Regions from separate parts of the Arthrobacter sp. Y3223065 genome, predicted to be linked through region 2. Evidence: riboswitches for the same ligand, from Rfam matches in the RefSeq annotation. Region 2 holds a riboswitch; the other holds the start of a gene.
The links. A riboswitch is a leader RNA that binds a small molecule or an ion and turns the genes downstream of it on or off. The one in region 2 is predicted to bind glycine.
Positions count from the first base shown of each region.

Region 1: another riboswitch for glycine. It lies ahead of AC5RUK_RS13745 (glycine dehydrogenase (aminomethyl-transferring)); the one in region 2 lies ahead of gcvP (aminomethyl-transferring glycine dehydrogenase).

Region 1 covers NZ_JBNHGC010000005.1:93,907-99,804, forward strand. The annotation lists gene AC5RUK_RS13730 (L-serine ammonia-lyase) at 1-890, opposite strand, end outside; gene glyA (serine hydroxymethyltransferase) at 899-2,212, opposite strand; gene gcvH (glycine cleavage system protein GcvH) at 2,221-2,607, opposite strand; partial or broken gene AC5RUK_RS13745 (glycine dehydrogenase (aminomethyl-transferring)) at 2,654-3,051, opposite strand; glycine riboswitch at 3,200-3,301, opposite strand; gene AC5RUK_RS13750 (peptidoglycan-binding protein) at 3,605-4,366, shown strand; gene AC5RUK_RS13755 (zinc metalloprotease) at 4,380-5,898, shown strand, end outside.
Region 2 covers NZ_JBNHGC010000002.1:55,394-61,291, reverse strand. The annotation lists gene gcvT (glycine cleavage system aminomethyltransferase GcvT) at 1-692, opposite strand, end outside; gene gcvP (aminomethyl-transferring glycine dehydrogenase) at 708-3,587, opposite strand; glycine riboswitch at 3,759-3,858, opposite strand; gene AC5RUK_RS05155 (mycothiol transferase) at 3,960-4,472, opposite strand; gene AC5RUK_RS05150 (MFS transporter) at 4,572-5,898, opposite strand, start outside.

The sequences.
Region 1 (5,898 bases), on a different contig from region 2:
TTGGTTGGTGCGGTGACGACGCGGCCCCCCGAAGCGTTCTCTTCGTTCACGGCCAGGGCCACGAGATTGACCCATTCCTGCCAGTACTTGTGGTCCCGGTCCTTGTCTTCCTTGCGCAGCCGCTCATGCCAGGCGGGGGCCCGACGGCGGACGTTGAGCCCCCCGGGCAAGAGACCTTCGCGCTTGATGGCGGAGTCCTTGCATTCCTCCATCACCTGCCAGATGTGGATCAGGCCGGCACGGATGTCCGCCTCGGAGCGTGAGGCCTTCTCGTTGAGCATCATGATGTCGCTGATGCCCAGGCCGGTGTTGCGGCAGTGTTCCAGCAGTTCCGCCGCCGTCCGGAAGGGGTAGGGGAGCCCCTCTTTGGAGGCGTCCAGTTCCCGCGCTGCCGCACTTTCCTCGCCGTCGCGGACCACGAAGCCGCCACCCACGGAGAAGAACGTCGCCTCGTGAAGGACAGCACCGGCGTCGTCGGTCACCTGGAATTTCATCCCGTTAGTGTGCCGGGGCAGCACGGTGAGCGGATGCTGCACCATGTCCTCAACCCGGTAGTCCAGGATTAGGCCGGCCGAGCCCTCGACCCGCGAGCACAACTGCAGCTCGCCGGTCGAGGCCATCTCTGCCAGGCGGGATTCGACTTCGTCGGGCAGGATCTGCTCGGGCTGGAAGCCTTCCAGCCCGAGCATCACCGCCGTGAAGGTGCCGTGGCCGCGGCCCGTAGCCGCGAGGGATCCGTACAGGTCCACCCGCAGCCCGGCGACCCGGTCCAGTACACCCGTTGACACCAGTTCCCCGGCAAAGACTGCGGCTGCCCGCATCGGACCGACGGTGTGGGAACTGGAGGGACCGATGCCCACGGTGAAGAGGTCGAATACGCCGACAGCCATGATGCTCCTTAACGACCTTCGGTTGGTGTGGAAACCGGGGCCAGGTCCGGGTAGAGCGGATGCGCCTGGGCCAGTGCCTCCACCCGGGCCTTCAGGCCGGACAGGTCCGCGGCCGGCCCGGCAATGAGGGCTTCGGCGATGATGTCCGCGACCTGGTGGAACGCCTCTTCGCCGAAGCCTCGGGTGGCCAGCGCCGGCGTGCCGATGCGCAGGCCGGAGGTGACCATGGGCGGCCGCGGGTCGAACGGCACCGCGTTGCGGTTCACCGTGATGTCGATGGCCGCCAGCAGGTCCTCGCCCTGCTGGCCGTCCAGCTCGGAATTGCGCAGGTCAACCAAGACCAGGTGCACGTCGGTGCCGCCGGTCAGCACCGTGATGCCCTTCTCCGCGACGTCCTGCTGCGACAGCCGCTCGGCCAGGATCCGTGCGCCCGCCAGCGTGCGCCGCTGGCGGTCGGCGAATTCCTCGGACGCGGCGATCTTGAACGCCACAGCCTTGCCCGCGATGACATGTTCAAGCGGCCCGCCCTGCTGGCCGGGGAACACCGCGGAATTGATCTTCTTGGCGATGTCGGCCTCGTTGGTCAGGATGATGCCGCCGCGCGGACCCGCCAGCGTCTTGTGCGTGGTGGACGTGACCACGTGGGCGTGCGGCACCGGGCTGGCGTGCAGGCCCGCCGCCACCAGGCCGGCGATGTGCGCCATGTCCACCATCAGGTACGCCCCGACGGCGTCCGCGATCCGGCGGAACTCCGCGAAGTCGAGCTGGCGTGGGTAGGCGGACCAGCCGGCGATGATCAGCTGCGGCTTGTGCTCCTGCGCCAGCCGCTCCACCTCGGCCATGTCGACCCGGTGGTCCTCCTCGGAGACGCCGTAGGCGGCTACGTCGTACAGCCTGCCGGAGACGTTGATCTTCATGCCATGGGTCAGGTGCCCGCCGTGGGCCAGGTTCAGGCCCAGGATCGTGTCGCCGGGCTTGATCAGGGCGTGCATCACCGAGGCGTTGGCCTGGGCGCCGGAGTGCGGCTGGACGTTGGCGAAGCCGGCACCGAACAGCTCCTTGACCCGGTCAATGGCCAGCTGCTCGATCACGTCGACGTGATCGCAGCCGCCGTAATAGCGGCGCCCCGGGTAACCCTCGGCGTACTTGTTGGTCACCACCGAGCCTTGGGCCTGCATGACGGCGACGGACGTGTGGTTCTCCGAGGCGATCATTTCCAGCCCGGACTGCTGGCGGCGCAGCTCGTTGTCGATCTGGGCGGCGATTTCCGGATCCAGGACGCCCAGGTCCGCGTTCAGGCTGGCGCTGGCGACCGCCGCCATTGCCGCGCTCACGCTACTTCACCACCGTTGGCGGAGGCGTACTCCTCGGCGGAGAGCAGCGGGCCTTCCTCCGACACCTGGACAGTGAACAGCCAGCCGGAACCGTAGGGGTCATCGTTGATTACGGCGGGGTCGGCCACGGCGTCGCCGTTGACTTCGATGACCTCGCCGGTGACCGGGGAGTAGAGGTCCGAAACGGACTTGGTGGACTCGATTTCACCGCAGGTCTCGCCGGCCGTCACGACGGTACCGACCTCGGGGAGATCCACGTACACGATGTCGCCCAGCGCCTCGGTTGCCACGGCAGAGACACCGATCCTGGCCGGGCCGGATCCGTCGGCGGCCACCCACTCGTGCTCCGCGGAGTATCGTAGTTCGGCGTTGACTTTGCTCACTGTGATGCCTTTCTGGGAAGTGTGCTGTTAATGCGGGAAAGAATTACTGCCGGCGCCACCGCACGGCTTCGGCGACCGACATGGCCTCGTCCAGCAGGGAGGCATTGGCGGCGGGCAGGGCGGTGAGGTCCTGGATCATGGCCTGGAAGTTCAGCAGCGCCTCCAGCCGGCGCTGCGAAATCTCGGGCTGGTAGGGCGGGTACGCGGTGTACCAGGCCGGGGACTCCACCACATTGCGACGGCTCACCGGCGGCGTGGCGGTGTCGCTCAGGGCGTCATCGAGATCGAGGGCGCTCGCCTGGCGGATGGATGGGGAACGGCAGTGTCCACCAAGCCGTCCATGCTGTCGTAGCCGACCATCTTGAGCATGGTGTCGATGTCCGCTTGGCGGCGGGCACCGATATGCCGGTCGGCAAAGTTTGATGAAGATGGTTGAACCGTCATGAGGAACTCCAAGATCGGGCCGGCCCGAAGGCTCGGCTGGGACTGGGGTTCCTCCCCGCTCTGTATTTGACCTGAGAGATTCCGCGGAGTGTGTTCCGCTTGCACCGTCGGTGAGCCAGGCTGCTGCCTTGCTGCTTTCCAGAGTTGCCTCGCCGCGGCGGTACATGGGCCTGAGAGATTCCTGGGGAGGATTTGCTCCTACGGCGCCTGCCCGGATGGTGTGCGGAGAGGACTCTCCCGCCACGGTTCGAAAGGCACATTAAGTTGTGGGTGATTCGCCTCACACGATACACACAGCGCCCGGTGCATCAAAATCCGGTCGCCGAACATCAGTCCGGTCGCCAATCCAAGGCCCCGTCCCGTCGGCCGCCGCGCGCCCGGAACAGCACCGGCGCCTACACAATAAAAGGATTCATCAGTATGCTTTGCGTTGATGTGCTGAAGAGGAGCGTAAACGATCAGGCCGGTACCGCCCGGCCGTTGACAAGAATCGACATGTTTCGACCACGGGTTGGAACGGAAGGCGCGCCTTGCGCCGGAGACGGAGATTTTGATGAGCAACGAAGAGGGACGCACGCCGCTGTCGCCGGAGGAACTCGAATCCCAGACCGGAACGGCGCTGCCGGACAAGGAAGTCGCGTCCATCCTGGATCTGAATGCCGATCTCGACCTGGCCATCGACGCGGCCGCGCCCATCGACTTGGCCGTCGCGGCGAACGCCAACGTCGCGGCCCCCATCGATGCCGCCGCCTCGGCCAACATCCTCTCGACCGGCTCCACGGCGCAGGCCCTGTCCGACCAGGGCGTCATCATCGACCAGGGCATCACTGCGGACGCGACCGCCGAGTCCACGCAGGACAGCACCATCGACCAGGGCAATGACACCGTGGACGACGCCGGGACAGCGGCCGGCTCCGCTGCCGGGACGGCCGCCGCCGGTGATTCCGGCCTTCCGCTGGAGAACGCCACCGGGCAGGAGGCCACTGAACCGGCGCTGCTGCCGGACGGCACGCTGCCGGAGGGCACCCTGCCCGACACCGGATCGGTCACGGAAGGCCTTGGGTCGACCCTCGACGGGAACCTGCTCAACGTCAACGTCAATCTGGCCGCGGACGCCGATATCGCCGCCCCGATCAACGGTGCCGTGGCCGCCAACGCCAACGTTGCCGCGCCGATTGACGCCGCGGTGGCGGCGAATATCGGCTCGGTCGACAGCAATGCCGTCGCGGTGGCGCAGCAGGACGCCATCATCAACCAGCAGATCGACGGCAGCGCCGAGGCCAGCGCCGGCCAGCAGTCCGACCTCGAACAATAGTCCCTGAACGAGCATGGGTCCGAGCCGGCCGCCGGCCGCGAGTGACATGCTGCCCGGCGGCCGGTCGGCTGCACCGCCTTCGATTGACGTCCCGGCGCTGGCCGACGGCGTGCAGCTCCTCGGACCGGCACAGGGTTCCGGCTACCGGGAGCCGCCCGCGCTGGTCCGGCGCGCGGACGGGCAAACGCTCCAGCTCACGCCGCTGCTCTATGCGGTTTTGGAGGGCGTGGACGGCTCTCGAAGCCTCGATCAAATTGCCGAACATGCCAGCGGGAAGTCCGGCAGGCTGATCACTGCCGAAAACGTGCAGACCCTGATCGAAAAACAGCTGCTGCCGCTGGGCCTGCTGCGGCTCGCGGACGGCTCACAACCCGAGGTCAAAAAGGCCAGCCCGCTGCTGGGCATGCGCTTCCGCTACACGGTCACGGATCCCGCGCTGACCCGGAAGCTGACGGCTCCGTTCGCCGTACTGTTCCATCCGCTGATCGCCTTGCCCGTGACTTTGGCCTTTTTGGCGGCGTGCTGGTGGGTGCTCATGGTCAAGGGCCTCGGCTCGGCAACGCACCAAGCCTTCGCCAACCCCGGGTTGCTGCTCCTGGTTTTCGCCATCACCCTTCTCTCGGCCGGCTTCCACGAATTCGGCCATGCCGCCGGGGCGCGCCGCGGCGGCGCAACGCCGGGAGCCATGGGCGTCGGCCTGTACCTGATCTGGCCCGCCTTCTACACCGACGTCACGGACTCCTACCGGCTGGGACGCGGCGGCCGGCTCCGCACGGATCTGGGCGGCCTGTATTTCAACGCCATCGTCGTGGTGGGCACGATAGGCGCTTGGTGGCTCACCAGCTTCGACGCGCTGCTGCTGGTGGTGGTGACCCAGATACTGCAGATGGTGCGCCAACTGCTGCCCCTGGTTCGCTTCGACGGCTACCACATTCTCGCCGACGCAACCGGGGTTCCCGACCTGTTCCAACGGATCAAGCCCACTCTGATGGGGCTGCTGCCCTGGCGGTGGTCCGATCCCGAAGCCAAGCTGCTCAGGCCCTGGGCCAGGGCCGTCGTGACCGCCTGGGTCCTGGTCACCGTTCCGCTGCTCCTGTTCTGCCTCTTCATGATGGTGGTCTCGCTTCCCCGGGTCCTGGGGACGGCCTGGGCCAGCATCATGGACCAACAAAGGCTGTTGGCCGATGCCGGTTCAGACGGTGACTTCGCCGGCATGGCCGTGCGTGTCCTGGCGATCACCGCCGTCGCGCTTCCCATTTTCGGGATTGCCTACATCCTGCTGCGCCTGGCCCGCCAGCTTGGCACGGCGGCCTGGGCGAAAACCCGTGGCCGGCCGCTCCGGCGGGTGACTGCCATGGCCGCCGCCGTCGCCGTTCTCGCCGGTTTGGCCTGGGCCTGGTGGCCCGACGACGGCGCCTACCGGCCGGTGCAGCCCTACGAGCGCGGAACCCTGTTCGATGCGGCAGCTTCCTTCGCCCCGGTGTCATCGGCGGGGCTGACCGAAGGCCGCGCAGGACAAACGGTGGCGGCGT
Region 2 (5,898 bases):
AGCAGGGCGTTCCAGAGCGCGGCCGCGTTGGTGTTGGGAACGTAGATCTCGAAGCCGTCCTCGCCGGTGTACCCGGTCCGGGCCAGCAGAAGCTTGAGCGGCGCCCCGGACACGGTGAATTCCACCTCGTCGGCGGCGTAGTACTTCATCTCCCGCACCGTGACGTGCTGGTTGGCGGGCACCAGCTGGAGCAGGATCTCCACGGACTTCGGTCCCTGCACTGCCACCAGCGACGTCTCGGCCGTAGCGTCCTCCACCGTGGCGTCGAAGCCCCGGACCCGGGCGGCGAGTTCCGCGGCGACGGTGCGGGCGTTGCCGGCGTTGGGCACCACCAGGTAGCGGTCCCCGTTCTGGTCGGCGGGACGCCGGTAGATGATCAGGTCGTCGATGATCCCGCCGTCCGCGTTGCAGATCAGCGAATACTTGGCCCGGCCCTCGGTGACGGCGGAGAGCTTGCCGACAAGTGCAAAGTCCAGGAACTTCCCGGCTTCCGGGCCGGTGACCCAGACTTCGCCCATGTGCGAGAGGTCGAACAGGCCGGCGCTGTTGCGCACGGCGCGGTGCTCGGCCAACTCGCTGCTGTACTTCAGCGGCATCATCCAGCCGCCGAAGTCCGTGAAGGAAGCACCCAGCCGCTCGTGTTCCTCGTAGAGGGCGGTGTGACGGGGCATGGTGGTGGTCTCGGTAGTCATGCGGTGCGGACCTCTCTAGTTCTCGAAGGCTTCGGGCGGCGGGCAGCTGCAGATCAGGTTGCGGTCGCCGCCGGCGCCGTCGATCCGTCCGACCGGGGCGAAGTATTTGTCCACTTGCAGGCCCGGTACCGGGAAGGCGGCCTGTTCGCGGGTGTACGGGCGGTCCCAGTCGGAGCTGACCACGGCCGCGGCGGTGTGCGGCGCCAGACGCAGCGGGCTGGCGTCGAGCGGGAAGTCGCCGTCGATCACCTGGTCTATTTCGCCCTTGATCGCGATCATCGCGTCGATAAACCGCTCAATCTCCCCCAGGTCCTCGGACTCGGTCGGCTCCACCATCAGGGTGCCGGCCACCGGGAAGGACAGCGTGGGTGCGTGGAAGCCATAGTCGATCAGGCGCTTGGCCACGTCCTCGGCGGTCACCCCCGACTTGGCGGTGAGTTCGCGCAGGTCCAGGATGCACTCGTGCGCGACCAGCCCGTCGTTGCCGGTGTAGAGCACCGGGAAGTGCTCGTTCAGCCGGGCGGCGACGTAGTTGGCGGCCAGCAGGGCGCTCTTCGTGGCCTCGGTCAGGCCCTCGGCGCCCATCATGGCCACGTAGGCCCAGGAGATCGGCAGCACGCCGGCCGAGCCGTACTCGGTGGCCGAGACCGGCACGCCCTTGCCTTCGTGTTCGGCCAGCGCGGCGTTGCCCGGCAGGAACGGCACCAGGTGTTCGGCCACCGCGACCGGCCCGACGCCGGGGCCGCCGCCGCCGTGCGGGATGCAGAAGGTCTTGTGCAGGTTCAGGTGGGAGACGTCGCCGCCGAACTTGCCCGGCTGGGCGAGTCCGACCAGCGCGTTGAGGTTGGCCCCGTCGATGTAGACCTGGCCGCCGGCTGCGTGGACCGCCTCGCAGACGTCGCGCACGTCGGCGTCGTACACACCGTGCGTCGACGGGTAGGTGATCATGATGGCCGAAAGCGCGTCCGCGTGCTGGTCGATCTTCGCGCGCAGGTCGGCGTGGTCGATGGTGCCGTCCGGTGCCGTGGCGACCACTACAACCTTCATGCCGGCCAGCACGGCCGAGGCCGCGTTGGTGCCGTGCGCTGAGGCGGGGATCAGGCAGACGTCGCGCTTGTCGTCGCCGTTGGCCAGGTGGTAGCGGCGGATGGCGAGCAGCCCGGCGTATTCGCCCTGCGAACCGGCGTTGGGCTGGATGGAGACGCCGGCATAGCCGGTGATGGCCGCGAGGCGTTCCTCCAGATCGGTAATCAGTTCGCGCCAGCCGGCGGTCTGGCTGGCCGGGGCGAACGGGTGGATGGAGGCGAATCCCGGCCAGGTCATCGCTTCCATTTCCGCGGTCGCGTTCAGCTTCATGGTGCACGAACCCAGCGGGATCATGGTCCGGTCCAGCGCCAGGTCGCGGTCGGACAGCCGGCGCAGGTAGCGCAGCATCTGGGTCTCGGAGCGGTGGCTGTGGAACACCGGATGGTCCAGGTAGGACGAGCTGCGCAGCAGGTCCTCCGGCAGTTCGAAGCCGGCGTTCCCGGCCGTTTCCGCCGTCTTGCCGGCGGCGTCCTCCACACCGAAGGCCTCCGCGACCAGGGCGAGGTGCTCCGCCGTCGTGGTTTCGTCGGCGGAAATCCCCACGTGGTCCGCGTCAATGCGGCGCAGGTTCACGCCCTTGGCCTCGGCGGCGGCGGCGATCTCCGCGGCCTTGCCGGGAGCCTTCACCGTGAGGGTGTCGAAGAACTGGTCGGCCACCAGCGAGTAGCCGGCGCCGGTGAGCACGCCGGCCAGGGTGCGGGCGGCCTCGTTGGCGTGCTGCGCAATTGCCTTCAGCCCCTCGGGGCCGTGGTAGACGGCGTACATGCTGGCAACGACGGCCAGCAGGGCCTGCGCGGTGCAGATGTTGGAGGTGGCCTTCTCGCGGCGGATGTGCTGCTCGCGGGTCTGCAGGGCCAGGCGGTAGGCGGGCCGGCCGGCGTCGTCCTTGGACACGCCCACCAGGCGGCCGGGCAGCGAGCGCTCCAGCCCCTTGCGCACGGCCATGTAGGCGGCGTGCGGTCCGCCGAAGAAGAGCGGCACGCCGAAACGCTGGGTGTTGCCGACCGCGATGTCCGCGCCCTGCTCGCCCGGCGGGGTGATCAGGGTCAGGGCCAGCAGGTCGGCGGCCACGGTGACCAGGGCGCCGCGCTCCTTGGCCTGCGCGATCACCGGAGCGTGGTCGAACACGCGGCCGGAGGCTCCCGGCTGCTGCAGCACGATGCCCGAGATGTCGCCGTCGGGCAGGCCGGCGGAGAGGTCGGCAACCACTACGTCGAAGTCCAGCGCCTTGGCCCGGCCCTTGACGACGGCGATGGTCTGCGGCAGCAGGTCCGCGTCCAGCACGGTCTTGCCGGCGGACTTGGACTTGTTGGACCGACGCATCAGCAGCACGGCTTCGGCCACTGCGGTGGCTTCGTCCAGCAGCGAGGCGTTGGCGATCGGGAGCGCCGTGAGGTCCTGGACCATGGTCTGGAAGTTCAGCAGCGCCTCCAACCGGCCCTGCGAGATTTCCGGCTGGTACGGGGTGTAGGCGGTGTACCAGGCCGGGTCCTCCACCACATTGCGGCGGATCACCGGCGGAGTGATGGTGTCGTAGTAGCCCTGGCCGATCATTTGCACGGCCGTCACGTTCTTCGCGGCGAGGGCGCGCAGGTCCGCCAGGACCTGGGACTCGCTGCGGGCGGCGGGCAGGGCCAGCGGTTCCTGCTGGCGGATGTCGGCGGGTACGGCCGCGTCCACCAGGTCGTCGATACTGCCGTAGCCCAACTGCTTGAGCATGGTTTCCGCGTCGTTACGGCGCGGACCGATGTGGCGGTCGGTGAAGGTGGCGCTGCCGGGCCGGGTAGCGAGGTTGGACTTAGCCGTCATTTGAGGAACTCCAGTAATCCCCGGCAGGGCGGACCATGCCGGTAGTGAAGGGTTCCTCCCCGCTCTGTGACTGAACCTGAGAGATTCCGCAGTCGTCGGCCCGTGGGGCCGCCTCCTGCTTGCACCGTCGGTGAGCCGGTCCTGAACGGTCCGGCTGCTTTCCAGAGTTGCCTCTCCGCGGCGGTACAGGGGCCTGAGAGATTCCTGGGGAGGTATTGCTCCTACGGCGCCTGCTGACTGGTACCCAGCAGGACTCTCCCGCCGCATGTCGAAGGCTGTATGCAGTTGTTTCTGACTCCTTGAATGGTAGTCCAGCGGCTGGCGGGCAACAAGGCGGCGACGGCCAAGGGCCCGGTTTAGCGGCCGCGGCCGCTAGGTTTTCCCGCGCGAAAGCATGCCCTTCACGTACGCGGCCTGCCCGACGTGCTCTAGGCAGTCGTCCAGGACGCTGACCAGCCGGACCCCCAGGCTGACGTGCGGGTCCCACCGGGTGTCCACGATCCGGTCCAGGTCATCCTCGGTCAATCCGGCCAGGTACTTCAGGGTGCCCGCATGGACGTCGTCGTAATAGCCGCGCAGCAGGTCGGCCGATTCGACCCGGACGGCCGCTACCTGCTCGGACGTGTGGCCGTAGCCATGGTCTTTCCGGGGCAGCGGCAGGTCGAACTGCTCCGCCCAACCGGTCAGCCAGTACTGGTCCGTGCCGGCGACATCGGCAATGTGGTCGTCCTGGATGCGCGTCAGATGCCAGAGGAGCCAGGCGATCGAGTTGCTGTCGCCGCCTGGCCGGGCGGCCAACTGTCCGGCGTCCAGCCCGTCCAGCACGGTGTGGACGCGTTCCTGGATCCTGCCGTAGGCATCGGCGAGCAGGTCATTGAACTTCATGGCGCCTCCTCGTAGTCGACTGGGCGCCAGCCTACCGCCTGGTGCCGCAGCGAGGAATGCGTGCCACGCGTGAGGCGTGGGGCCGTGCGTCGGCAGCCGCTACCGGTCCCGGGCCGAATCCTCCAGATAGCGGGGCCGCCCCACGATGACCAGGCCCACCGCCAGGATGAGCAACGCAGCTCCCAGCAGGCCGAAGGAAGCACCCCAGCCGCCGCTGACGTCGCGCAGCAGCCCAAACATCAGCGGACCGGCGCAGGCGACGGCGTATCCGATCCCCTGCGCGAACCCGGAGAGCGCCCCCGCACCGGCCGTGGTGCGGGTCCGGAGGTTAACCAGCAGCAGCGCCATGGCGTAGGTGCCCTGGCCGAGCCCGGCCAAGGTGATCCACAGCCACGTGCCAAACGAGGGCGACAGCAGCAGCCCGGCGTATCCGGCCACATAAAAGCCGATAAACAGCAGGCCCAGGCCCAGCGGATTGCGCAGCCGCGCCGCGATCAGCGGCACCAACAGGCTGGTCGGCAGGCCCAAGATGGCGTAGTAGGCCAGCATGGTGCCGGCCGTCGGGGGCAGCATCCCGCTGTCCACCAACAACGGCGGCAACCATGTGAACATGGCAAACGTGTTGGACGAGGTCCCGGCGAACACCAGGGCCAGCCCCCAGGCGACCGGCGAGCGCCAGACGCGTACCGCCGTCGTTTCGGCCGAACCGGCCGCGGCTCCCGCCGCGGTGCCCGAGGCGTCCGCAGCGGGCGGTCCGCCGGTCCCCCCGGGGCCGGCCCCCATCCCGGAGCGGGGATCGGCGGGGCCACCTGCCGTCGCGGGACCAATGGCAGGCCCGGGCCCGGCCGCGTGCCGGGCGCTGCCGTCCTCCGGCGGGAGGATGTCCAACCCACCGGGGCGGTAGGGCTGCAGCACCAGGCGCGCGGTCCGACGGCGCCAATGTTCCGTCCATGCGGTCATCAGCCACGGCACGAGCGCGGCCACGCTCACGGCCGCCCACACTCCGATCGAGAACCGCCAGCCGGCAGCCTGCTCAAGCGGCACGGCAAGCAGCGGGCTGAACGCCGTGCTGACCGCCAGCAATGTCACGTAAAGCGCGGTGATCAGGCCGATCCGGTCCGGGAAATAGCGCTTCACCAGCGGCGGCAGCAGGATGTTGCCGATCCCGTAGCCCACCATGGTGAGGCCGGACAGGACCAGGAACGACGGCACATCGGAGACCATCGCACGGCCAAGTTGGCCGATCGCGGCCAGGCCCAGTGCCACGAGCAGCAGCGCTTCCAAGCCGATCCGGCGAATCAGCACCGGAACGGCGAACCCGGCGGCGGCGAAGGCTGCCGTGGGCAGCATGCCCAGCACACCGGTGGAGGCCGTGCCGAACGGCACATCCGCGGCAATATCCGCCAGCACCGGCGACACACCGGAG